4 regions of the Peribacillus sp. R9-11 genome follow, and region 2 is predicted to be linked to each of the others. Evidence: riboswitches for the same ligand, from Rfam matches in the RefSeq annotation. Region 2 holds a riboswitch; each other region holds the start of a gene.
What was found. A riboswitch is a leader RNA that binds a small molecule or an ion and turns the genes downstream of it on or off. The one in region 2 is predicted to bind S-adenosylmethionine.
Positions count from the first base shown of each region.

Region 1: it holds a riboswitch for S-adenosylmethionine, as region 2 does, so the genes downstream of both, RE409_RS06105 (methionine biosynthesis PLP-dependent protein) here and RE409_RS07375 (Fur-regulated basic protein FbpA) in region 2, are expected to answer to the same signal.
Region 3: it holds a riboswitch for S-adenosylmethionine, as region 2 does, so the genes downstream of both, RE409_RS01745 (methionine ABC transporter ATP-binding protein) here and RE409_RS07375 (Fur-regulated basic protein FbpA) in region 2, are expected to answer to the same signal.
Region 4: it holds a riboswitch for S-adenosylmethionine, as region 2 does, so the genes downstream of both, RE409_RS15540 (YezD family protein) here and RE409_RS07375 (Fur-regulated basic protein FbpA) in region 2, are expected to answer to the same signal.

Region 1 is NZ_CP133763.1:1,272,706-1,275,857, forward strand. Features, by position in the region: gene metC (cystathionine beta-lyase) at 1-95, opposite strand, end outside; gene RE409_RS06105 (methionine biosynthesis PLP-dependent protein) at 92-1,204, opposite strand; SAM riboswitch class I at 1,290-1,403, opposite strand; gene fumC (class II fumarate hydratase) at 1,769-3,151, shown strand.
Region 2 is NZ_CP133763.1:1,528,830-1,531,981, forward strand. Features, by position in the region: gene thiW (energy coupling factor transporter S component ThiW) at 1-173, opposite strand, end outside; gene tenA (thiaminase II) at 189-878, opposite strand; TPP riboswitch at 997-1,086, opposite strand; TPP riboswitch at 1,165-1,268, opposite strand; SAM riboswitch class I at 1,427-1,531, shown strand; gene RE409_RS07375 (Fur-regulated basic protein FbpA) at 1,678-1,893, shown strand; gene RE409_RS07380 (aspartyl-phosphate phosphatase Spo0E family protein) at 2,168-2,314, shown strand; gene RE409_RS07385 (GNAT family N-acetyltransferase) at 2,449-2,955, opposite strand.
Region 3 is NZ_CP133763.1:339,732-342,883, forward strand. Features, by position in the region: SAM riboswitch class I at 767-878, shown strand; gene RE409_RS01745 (methionine ABC transporter ATP-binding protein) at 1,240-2,262, shown strand; gene RE409_RS01750 (methionine ABC transporter permease) at 2,276-2,926, shown strand; gene RE409_RS01755 (MetQ/NlpA family ABC transporter substrate-binding protein) at 2,948-3,152, shown strand, end outside.
Region 4 is NZ_CP133763.1:3,208,028-3,211,179, reverse strand. Features, by position in the region: gene RE409_RS15550 (TetR/AcrR family transcriptional regulator) at 1-455, shown strand, start outside; gene ssuE (NADPH-dependent FMN reductase) at 882-1,418, shown strand; SAM riboswitch class I at 1,751-1,859, shown strand; gene RE409_RS15540 (YezD family protein) at 2,038-2,181, shown strand; gene RE409_RS15535 (phosphoadenylyl-sulfate reductase) at 2,396-3,073, shown strand; gene sat (sulfate adenylyltransferase) at 3,102-3,152, shown strand, end outside.

The sequences.
Region 1 (3,152 bases), 260 kb from region 2:
TGCTGAATAGGGACGCTCACACCGCCTGTTGTCGGATCGAATTTATGCTGGTTATGAAGTAATTTGGTTTCAAAACTGAAATCATGATTAGTCATCGTAGTGCCTCCCTTTTTACATGTGCAAATGCTTGTTGCAGGTCTTGAATTAAATCGTCGCTGTCCTCGATGCCAACCGAGAAGCGTAGAAGTCGATTACAAACCCCATTAGCAGTTCTAACTTCAAGAGGGATATCGGCATGTGTTTGTGTAGCAGGATAGGTGATGAAGCTTTCAACGCCTCCAAGACTTTCTGCAAATGAAATTAATGAAAGTGATTGTAAAAATGGATTGACCGCTGCTTCGTCAATTATCCGGAAAGAAATCATACCACCTCTGCCGGGATACAGGACGTCCGTTACACATTCATGTTCTGATAAATAATCTACAAGGATTTTGGCGTTCTTTTCATGACGTTCCATCCGCAGTGCCAGGGTTTTCATTCCGCGCATTAACAGCCATGAATCAAATGGACTCAACACCGCTCCTGTTCCATTATGATGGAAGGCAATCGAATCACATAATTCTGCACCTTTAGCCACGATTAGTCCAGCAAGAACATCATTATGACCACCGAGATACTTCGTTGCGCTATGGATTACAATATCGGCTCCAAGCAGGATAGGCTGCTGCAGAAGCGGCGTATAAAAAGTGTTGTCAACAATCAACAGTAAATTAAATTGTTTGGCAAGTGCGGCAACAGCGCTAATATCTGTTTGCTGCATAAGAGGGTTAGTGGGAGTTTCGATAAAGATGGCTTTTGTTTGAGGAGTAATAGCTTTTTCGATATCCTCTAAACAACAAGTGTTTACATAGTCACACTGTAAGCCCCATTTTTTAAAACCTTGTTCTAGCAAACGATATGTACCACCATATAGATCTTCGCTGACTATCCATGCATCACCTGATTTAAATAAGGCTAGTATGGTAGAAATGGCCGCCATTCCTGAACTGCAAGCATATCCTTGGTCACCTCTTTCAAGGTTGGCGATGGATTGTTCCAAAAGTTGACGTGTTGGATTACCTGTCCTTGTGTAATCGAATCCAGTTGATTGGCCAATTCCTTCGTGGCGGAAAGCTGTCGAAAAGTAAACCGGCGGATTGACTGTTCCTGTCGCCGTTTCACTGCGATTACCTAGTTGAGCAAGATATGTTTCTGTTTTATACATAGTTTTCACTGCTCCTTTGTGTTTTATAAAATAAAAAAAAGTCTTCTTTAAGAAGAAGACTTGGTTAAGTATGGACGAGTCATTCTTCTTATCTTCCAAGTTCACAAACTTGTGGAATTAGCACCTTTTCATTGGTTTGAAACAAATGAAGGTTGCTGAGGTGTCATCGGGCCATTCCCTATACCTCTCTCGATAAGAGTTTAGATTATTCAATTTCTTTTGAATTTACTATATATATAAAGTGCTGTCAAGAACATTCTGGGAAAATATTGCTCGATAATTCTTTATTGGTTAATTAGGACTAGCGTTGTCAAAACATGATTGGTCCAATGAAAAACCCCTAAATATTGTGAAAAACGCGATGGTATAAGGTGTTGAGATACTTTAAGAGACTTTGTTTAATTAAATGGATTTTCTGAAATATAGGGAAGGTTTTGTTCTGTTTCTTTGCTTTAAAATAATAAAGTTTGTACAATGTATAGAGAGAAGAATTAATAATATGTCATTATTCATTTCATATACATAAGGTTTTCGGTGGATAGTGCAAACATAGGAGGAGAACACATGGAATACAGAATCGAACGAGATACGATGGGTGAAGTGAAAGTTCCTGCTGATAAGTATTGGGGAGCACAAACCGAGAGAAGCCGTAACAACTTCAAAATTGGTAATGAAAAAATGCCGATTGAATTAGTCCGTGCGTTTGCATATGTAAAGCAAGCGGCAGCTAAAGTGAACTATGACCTTGGTGATCTTTCTGAAGTGAAAAAGAATGCCATCGTTAAAATTTGTGGCGAAATTCTAGAAGGTACACTTGATGAACATTTCCCTCTTGTGGTCTGGCAAACAGGCAGTGGCACGCAAAGTAATATGAATGTGAATGAAGTGGTCGCTAACAAAGGGAATGAATGGTTAAAAGAAAACGGTGAGTCCGAAACCCTTCACCCAAATGATGATGTCAACAAGGCGCAAAGCTCTAATGACACATTCCCAACGGCTATGCATATTGCAGCCTATATGGAAGTTGCTGAAAAATTAGTACCGGCTATTAAAGTACTTCGTGATACTTTTGCAGCAAAAGAAAAAGAATTCTGGGATCTTGTGAAAATTGGACGTACACATCTTCAAGATGCAACACCACTAACTTTAGGCCAAGAAATCTCTGGTTGGAAAGCGATGCTTGATAAAGACTTAGTGATGATTGAAGAAAGCAGTCAAAAACTATTGAATCTAGCACTAGGCGGTACAGCTGTAGGTACTGGGATCAATACGAAAAAAGAGTTTCCAGGACTTTCTGCAAAACAAATAGCGGCGGATACAGGACATTCTTTCGTAACATCGGATAATAAGTTCCATGCATTAACAAGTCATAACGAAATTGTTTACGCTCATGGCGCATTAAAAGCATTAGCAGCGGACTTAATGAAAATTGCGAACGATGTTAGATGGCTGGCAAGCGGCCCAAGAAGCGGAATCGGTGAAATCGCTATTCCTGAAAACGAGCCAGGCAGCTCTATCATGCCAGGTAAAGTAAATCCTACACAAAGTGAAGCGTTGACAATGATTGCGACACAAATTGTTGGTAACGATGCAACAATCGGCTTTGCAGCAAGCCAAGGTAACTTCGAATTGAACGTATTCAAACCAGTTATCATTTATAACTTCCTACAAACTGTTAAATTATTGACAGAAGGCATTCACTCTTTCAACAATAATTGTGCAGTAGGCATCACAGCGAATGAAGATAAAATCAAAGAAAATGTTGACCGTTCTCTTATGCTAGTAACAGCATTGAACCCACATATCGGTTATGAAAAAGCAGCTAAAATTGCCAAAACTGCATTCAAAGACAACTCTACATTAAAAGAAGCAGCGTTGAAATTGGAATTCTTGACTGATGATGAATTTAAAGCATGGGTAGATCCTGCTAACATGGTTAATAAATAAT
Region 2 (3,152 bases):
AAAGCTTGTGTTACCGCATAAGCCGGTCCCAATAAAACGGCTGTCATGACATTTGCCAGATGCTGAATCGGAAAGATTTTTGCAAATCCGGCCGGGATGAAAATGAATGAACTAGTTATGGTAGTAATGGCCGTGATCATGGCAGTCAACGTCATTTTCTTGATTGGATTCATCATCATGACAACATCCTACAGTGGCCAATCCTGCTCATTTTGAACCATATCCCAGAATAAATATTCATAACGGGAAGTCACCAAAAAATGCTTCTCTAATCTAAGAAGTTCCTTTTCAGGCATGCCTTCTGTTAACTCTTCCAACAAAGCAATCAGCCATTTGTGTGCTTTACCGAATTCAGGAGACGAATATGATTTAATCCAATCAGCATAGCGATTGTTTTCTAATGCTTCACCATTTTGTTCTTTTAATAGCAAGCCGATCTCATAATAATCCCAAGCGCATGGAAGGAGGCAGGCAATCAGGTCGGCCAAAGTCCCATTTTGGGCTGCATTTAGCATGTAACCCGTATAAGCTAGAGTGGTTGGAGTAGGTTCTGTATTTTCCAATTCGATTGAGCTGATTCCGAATTCCAAAGCATAATGTCGATGGATATCCATTTCTACTTGAAGGGTTTCATTCAAAATACTTGCAAACTTAGCCATGGTTTCGAGATTATGAGCTTTGATGACTCCTAACGCAAAGAGTTTGGAATAATCCATAAGATAGATATAGTCCTGCTTTAGGTAATAGGCAAATTTCTTTTCTGAAAGCGTCCCATCTCCAATCGCCTGAACAAAGGGATGTGTATGGTTCCTTTTCCAGATTCCTTTTGCCCGTTCATGAAGTCTATCACTGAAGGTTTCTAATTTTGTATTCTCCATGGTACATCCTCCTTGAAATTTAAAATTTACTAAAATTGTAAAGTATGCATACACTATCTGATAAACAAAAAAACCGCTCTCTGAAAGAAAGCGGCTGTTACCGAGGAAGAAGCAAATTCCTTCTTACAGCCTGCTTCCCTCCGCTGGTATGACCAGATCAGGTGCAAAGGGTTTGATTCTCAGCAAAAGTGCTCCCCTAGCAGTCTAATTATTCACCTTTTCCATCTGAAAAAAAAACCGCTCCTGAAATACGGAGCGGGGCAGATGGATAAAGTCATGTGTTTAAAGACGATATCATCCACTTCCCTCCGCCGGTATGATCCGGTTCAGGTTCAAAGGGTCCGGAACAAATTCCATCTCAGTCTTAAAAAGACTCCCCTAGTGGTGTGAATGTATGTAATTACTGACATCATATCAGAAAGCCAGGAAATTGCAACCCAATTTGAATGGGGTCTATAGAGAATACCTATCAAAAAAAGGGAGAACCATGTGATTGACTTTTGAAGAATATTGGGATAAAATCATGTCTACATCATTTATATATTGAATTCTTATCCAGAGAGGTGGAGGGACTTGGCCCAAAGAAACCTCGGCAGCAGACCCATTTTGGGAACTGTGCTACATCCAACAAGCATACGCTTGGAAGATAAGAAGAGCCGAACGGACTACTGTAAGCCTCTTCTTGAATTAGAAGAGGCTTTTATTTTTGTGAAATAACGTTTAGTGACATAATAGAAAAGATATAATTTGGTGAAAATGATACCTGTTACTACAATTTAGCTCATATGAAGGCGGGCTGATGAAGACAAGGAAAGGAGCCATTTACATGGCAGAATTATTTAAGAGAATTGAACAGAGGAAGGCATTGCTGATTGAAGAGTTATTAGCGAATGGAGTTTATAAAACCTCTGATGAAAGACATCTTTATGATGTTCCTTTAAAAGTGCTTGAAGATGAATATAAGATTGTTATAAATAGACCTAATATCGAGTCTCCTTCAGAGTGGATGACATAGTAAGAGTTCTTAAAATACTTTACTATCTTAAAATATTATTTAATCTGATGAATATTATTAAAGCATTCGCAGTGTACATGAGTGAATGCTTTTTTATATTTGTCAAGAATATAAAATGTCACAAAAAAGACACAAACAGGGAATAGAATAGGCTTTTTGTCACATTTACCTTGTGGAATAACACATTTTAATTTCCATATATGGTTGATTTTAACTACTTATTTCTTTATCATAAAAGATGTAAGAAAATTGAATAAATAGGAAGTGACTATAGATGCCCCCACAGATAACCGTAGAAAGAATAGAAGAAAAGAGACGGGAAATGATTAAATTGGCAGCTGATTATGGTTTTACAAGCCTTCTAACTGTTCAAGCAAGTCAAGAATTGGATTCGCTGTTAAATGCTATAACAAATAAATGAAAATCACAATATTTTTTGCTTAAGAAAGTTTATAGTGATTTTTAAATTTCGTCAGTGACTTTAAAATAGATTTCTTCATTGAAACTAAAAAAGGCTACTGCTGAATGAAGGCAATAGCTTTTAAATAATGAAATTCAAATATTAACACGCTTACCAAGGATTACTAAATCCCGTTCAATACCATCTAGCTCGGCAACTTGAGGTAAATGCGCCCATTCTTCAAAACCAAATTTAGAAAACAGTCTTATGCTCGGTGTATTGTGAGCAAATATGAAACCAAGTAGTGTCTTAACTCCTAATTTTGGACTCACTTCAATTGCCTTTTGAATCGAAATTTGTCCAATTCCTTTTCCCCGGAAATAATCATCAATATATATGCTGATCTCGGCAGTGGAATCATAGGCTGGCCTACCATAGAAAGATTGAAAACTCATCCATCCAGCAGTTTTTCCTTCGAATGTAATAATATAAAGCGGTCGTTTTTCTGAATGATGTTCCTCAAACCATTTAAGCCTCGATTGCACTGAAACAGGTTCTGTATCTGCAGTGACCATCCTTGAAGCAATAGTCGAATTATATATTTCGACTACTCTTGGTAAATCTGTTAGTTCTGCATCCCTAAAATCTATATACTGATCCATCATTTTAACTCCTATCCTTACTATGTATACAATCTCCAGAAACATGGGATTCCCACCCTATTTATGAATAAAAGGAGGTTGACGAAAATCCGTTCCATTGAATGCTTTTATTGTATCATACACTTTTTACAGTTTATCTGACAATTCATTTTTTTGCATGTTAAGTATGTTCATTTTTGGGGTAATTACAAGATAAA
Region 3 (3,152 bases), 1.2 Mb from region 2:
CCCGAGAAATATCTACAAATTCTGAGTAGATATCGACAAAATTAGAAGCTTCTAAATAGCGATTTGTTTTTGCTGATAAGTAGACATACTATAGAATTCAAACTCTACCGAGTGTTTTTTAATTAAAAGAAATAAACTCTTCTAAGGAAAGAGCTTTTATAATAGTGCTAAAGATGAAAAAACACATGTGTAGTCTTCCTTCGCTGTAATAATAAATAACTTTTATTATTACAGATATGAGGGCAAAGGGTCCTCACACATTTAAAACAGATGCAAAAAAGTTTATAACCGCATATATATGGTACTATTTATTATTGTTTTTTCTTTTTTGATACTAAACGTACCGAAAGTTTGCTATCAAAAAATGGTCAAAAACTCAAAAATAAACGTAAACCCCAATCAAAAGATTATAAGAGTGGGGGGCGCAGGGAGCTCCCCGCATGGATAAGGCAGACCGTGAGTAGCAACCTGAATAGTGAGTTTGCCAAAGGTTTGCCGTTATTTCATCAAGATACAGAGCTTTCCTTATGAGGAAGGAAGTCCTAATCCTGACTGACTTCGTAATGTTTTCGTTTTTTTGTAATAGAGTCTATGCCTAGGTTACCCGTATACATGGTATGCAGGGCAAAATCTGACCTGTCTTAAGGTATAGTTAAATGAACGATTAAAAATTATACTGTAAAAATATTTTAGATTATTCAAAATAGAGTTGACATTAGTAAAATTTGAATATATAGTGAGGAACATAATTAAATAAATACGTTATTTCTTATCAAGAGATGTGGAGGGACTTGGCCCTATGATACCTCGGCAGCGGGTTTTTACTTTTGTAAAAATACTGTGCTAATTCCAACGGACGAAAGTTTGAAAGATAAGAAGGAGCTTTTCTTAGATAATTAAATTAAGAGTTTACTCTTTTTTATTTCTAAAAGAGGCCTCTTCTGTCTGATGACGGAAGAGGCCTCTTTTGTTTATTCAGAATGTATATGGTTATTTGGAGAATTGGTGCAATTATTCGTAAGTTTCACGCACTAATCGTGAATTGTGAGCAATTACTCGTGAGTTTGACAGATTAACTCGTGAGTTTCGCGCAATTACTCGTGAGTTTCACACATTTACTCGTGAATTGTGAGCAATTACTCGTGAGTTTCGAAAATTTAACCCTATCATTATGAAACTTTGCAAAGCTCTTCTCTGGATAATGAATTCGTACAAATAAACAGCGTGGGGGGAGACAGAATGATTGAATTTCAAAATGTTAAAAAGGTATATAAAACAAAGAAACAGACTGTTGAAGCTTTGAAAGGAATTAATTTGACAGTTGAAAAAGGCGATATTTTTGGTGTTGTCGGTTATAGTGGAGCCGGAAAAAGTACGTTGATTCGGTTAGTCAATCTACTCGAACACCCTTCAGATGGACAGGTTATTGTTGGGGGGAAGGATTTAACCAAATTGAACCCGAAGGAATTACGGGCAGAAAAGAAAAAAATTGGCATGATTTTTCAACATTTTAACTTACTTAACTCAAAGACAGTTTTTGATAATATTGCCATGCCGCTAGTTTTATCGGGAACCCCTAGTAAAGAAATCAAAGAGCGGGTAGGCGAGTTGTTAGAGTTCGTTGGCTTATCAAGTAAAGCAAGGAGTTATCCGGAACAATTGTCTGGCGGTCAAAAGCAACGAATAGGGATTGCTAGAGCGTTGGCTACCAACCCATCGATTCTTTTGTGTGATGAAGCGACGTCAGCATTGGATCCACAAACAACTAGTGCTGTACTGCAGCTCTTAAAAAAAATTAATAAAGAATACAATATTACCATTTTGCTAATCACTCATGAAATGTCTGTAATTAGGGAAATTTGCAATAAGGTTGCGGTCATGGAAGGCGGACGCGTGGTTGAACAAGGTTCGGTTTTCGAAGTTTTTGCGAAGCCCCAAACAGGTATCGCAAAAAACTTTGTACGAACTGTTATTCACGACGAGATCCCACAAAGTTTCCTGAAAAATACCGGATCATATATTCCGATTATTTGGAAAATTAACTTTATTGGTACTACATCAGGCAATCCTTTACTTTCAACCATCTCGAAAAAATATGATGTTCATTTAAGTGTTTTATCAGCTAATATTTCTGAAATTCAAGAAACACCTTTTGGAAATTTAATTATTGAAGTGACAGGGAACAAAAAAGAGGTGGACAAGGCTTATCAATATATTAAAGATGAGGGGATTCTCGTCCAGGAGGTGCAGATAAATGGGTAATACGCTTTGGGGAATGGAAATAACGGCAGACCAGCTGTCGACAGCTTTCGGTGACACACTTTATATGGTAGCCATCTCATTGATATTTTCCGGGCTGATTGGACTTCCGCTAGGAATCTTACTTGTCATTACAAGAAAGGGTCACATCCTGGAGAATAAATGGATCTTTAATGTATTGAACCCGGTCATCAATATATTGCGGTCGGTTCCTTTCATCATCTTGCTTGTAGCACTTATTCCGTTTACCAGAATGATTGTCGGCAGTGCGATCGGAACGAATGCGGCCATTGTTCCGCTAATCTTTTACGCGGCTCCTTATATTGCCCGGCTTGTGGAGAACTCCCTGTTGGAAGTGGACAAAGGGATCATCGAGGCAGCTCAGGCGATGGGGGCGACGACATGGCAAATCATTTATCGCTTTTTGATTCCCGAGGGACTTAGTTCGTTGATCCTTACATTTACAACAGCGACAATTGGCCTTGTTGGATCTACGGCCATGGCAGGTGCTGTCGGTGCAGGTGGGGTAGGAGATTTAGCCTTAGCTTACGGTTATCAAAGGTTCGATACGATGACGATGGTCGTCACAGTAGCGGCGCTCGTGATCATCGTTCAATTATTGCAATCCACCGGGAATTTTGTTTCAAGAAAAATCAGAAGAAGATAAAAATAACAGGAGGTAGGAGAAATGAAGAAAATCTTATTAACGATCATGGTATTGGCATTGGCCATTGTGGCTGCAGCATGTGGAAACAAAGCGGAGTCAACAGGTAATTCAGATGATGTGAAAACAGTGAAAGTCGGTGTCAGCAGCGGGGATACGAGAACATGGGAATACATTGTTGACTTAGCGAAAAAGGATGGGCTGAATATCGAACTTGTTACTTTTAATG
Region 4 (3,152 bases), 1.7 Mb from region 2:
AATACTTTGACAGCAAAAAAGAGTTGCTTTTGGCTACGATTACTCCTAGTGAAAAAGAAGATGCGGAAGTTGAGACTAGCCACCTTTCTACGGATGAGCTTGTAGAGAATCACGTTATCACATTGATAAAAAAAATTCTTGAAAATAAAGAACAGTATTCGATATTATTTCGAGAAACTCAATACGATCAAGAAATTTCTAAACAATATGTTGAGCAAATCTTCAAGCCAAATGCTAAGCTTATTGAACTTCAGAAGAGAATTGATACTGGAGAGATTCACTATATTTCCGATATTATCTTATTTAATGTAGGAATTATTTCTTTTACATTAGCTTTATCGACCCATTATGAGATTCATCAACAGAAAACGGAACCGTATTTTACTGAGGAACGAATAAAGAGTATTGCTCAGCTTTTAGTATATGGGATTCATGGAAAAAGCAATAATACATAAATAAACGGTCATATTTAAGGCGTATGAGTCAACAAGCCGCAAATATGACCGTTGCTTTATCTACTATTAGTATTAGTTATTCAAGCTTGTACCTCTAGACTTGACGATACATTGTGCAAACTAGTGTAATCCGAAGAATGGAACTATACCTGTTATTTTGGAGATGCAAAAATTAAAAGGTCAAGGAAGAAACAGATTTAAATTTCAGGGAAAAAAGAGGGGGATAACTGATGAAAGTTTCTGAATAGGTTATTCATATTAATCCCGAGTTAAACACTTGACTTTTATTTTTCTGAATATTACGATGATTATATGATACATGACTTTACCTAGGCAGGGTTCTTATCCGATTTATTAGTGATTGAGTGATTTTTATTGAATCAGCAAGTCTTATCGCAGATAAGAAAATAATAGGAGGAAATTTATATGAGCGAAATCGTAATTTTATCAGGCAGTCCAGCGAGTCCATCAAGAACTGATATCTCTTTAAAACATGTTCGATCACTAGTTGAACAAGTGGGGTTTACCACTGCTTATTACTCTATAACGGATTTTTCCGCAGATGATCTATTCCAAGGCCGGTATAATAGTGAAGATATAATAAAGCTTTCAGAAAAAATTCAGGAAGCTAGAGGTATCATTATTGGTTCACCAGTATATAAGGCATCTTACACAGGCGTGTTAAAAGCTTTGATTGATTTGCTACCTGAGGGTGCATTTAAAAATAAGCCTGTTCTGCCAATTATGATTGGTGGAAGTAACAGGCATTTATTGGCGATTGATTACGCACTTAAACCTTTAATTTCAATTTTAAAAGGTGAGCCGTTGCAGGGCTTATATTTTGTAGATAAGGAAATAGATAAGCAGAATCCAGAAAGCCCAATTAAAGATAGCGAATTAGTTGATCGTGTGCAAAGTCAGGTGCAAGAATTTGTTGAAGCGATTCAATTAAGAAATAATTAAATGCTGTTAATAGACTAAAAGTAAAGGCTTAAGGTTTTGAACTATTTTTATTTTCATGAGATTAAAGATTATTTATGTACAATCATTAAAACTAATTAACCTTAACAATTAGGCCTTAAACAATTGTAAAAAGAGGTAAGTAATGAAATAGACTCATTTTTTTTAAGAGTTTCTCTTGAAAATGAGTCTATTTTCATATTTAACTTATACAATATCCGTTCAAGGAAAAGTGTGTATAATAATAACAGTTCACCCATTTTATTAATCCAAGTTATTTTATAAGAAAACTCCATTGACAAGGAATAAATATATGTTAATATTTAAAATAATAAAACTTATCCAGAGCGACGGAGGGAATTGGCCCTTTGAAGTCCAGCAACCTGCATGATGGATGCAAGGTGCTACATCCAACAAAATGTTGATCATTTTGGAAGATAAGGTAAAAAATATTACCTTGAAAATCTTTCCATCATGGAAGGGTTTTTATTTCTGTAAAATTCGTTTGCAAACCATAGCATTGTAAGATGTTTTGGAATATATAAATTTAAGAAAATGCATTTTATAAACGGGTCAGCTATACGATAAGCTAGTCTCGGATTTTCTTAAAGGAGGAACTGGCTTGGAAAAAGAGAATCAGCTGGAGGAAATATTTGAACGCCTACAAGAAATGCTTAAGTCGATGAAATATGGATCCATAACACTTATCGTCCAGGATGGTAAAATTATCCAAATGGAAAGAAATGAAAAGCTGAGAATTAAATAAGGTATCTGCTGACTAGAAAACTAGAGGTGGATTTAACTGATATAAAAGAGAGTATTAGTTAAATTCGTCTCTTTTTTCTAGGGTCTTTTAAGCGTTAAAAAACAACAGCGAGTATTAATCGCAAGTTACTCTATTCTGTGAAACATTTAGCAAGTTTTTAGAGGGGGCTTTAAGATTGTCTGCATTAGTAAACTATGAAAATTTCGACACAGAGATTTTGCCTGCATTTCCTGAGGACAGTGAGACAAAAGGTGCTTTAGAAGTTCTTGAGTGGGCAAATTCCCAATATGGTAACAAACTCATTTATGCATGTAGTTTCGGCATTGAAGGAATAGTACTTACGGATTTATTGGCAAAGGTCAATCCTTCAGCCAAAATTGTTTTTCTGGATACGGATGTTCATTTTGAAGAGACTTACAAATTAATTGAACAAGTTAAAAAGCGCTATCCGCAGCTTTCAATTGAAATGAAAAAGCCGGCATTGACGCTCGAGGAACAAGCAACTGAATATGGAGATGAGTTATGGCTCCGTGATTCAAATAAATGTTGCAGCATACGTAAGATCGCGCCGCTTACTGAGGTACTTTCAACGGCAACTGCTTGGCTCTCGGGACTACGCAGGGAGCAATCTGAAACAAGAGCATTAACGGAATATATTAATCAAGATAATAAGTTTAAATCAATTAAAATATGCCCGCTTATTCATTGGACATGGAAAGATGTATGGCGCTATGCCCATAAAAATGGACTTCCATATAATGTTCTTCACGATAATGGATATCCTAGTATTGGCTGTAAAACATGTACGGCACCTGCTATCAATGCCGATGATTTACGCTCAGGACGTTGGCAGGGCGCGCAAAAAACAGAATGCGGATTACATTTATCTTAATAAATAGAAAATTTAGGGGGAAATTAGTATGACAGTTAGCTTACCGCACGGAGGAACGTTGATCAATCGTTGGGAACCA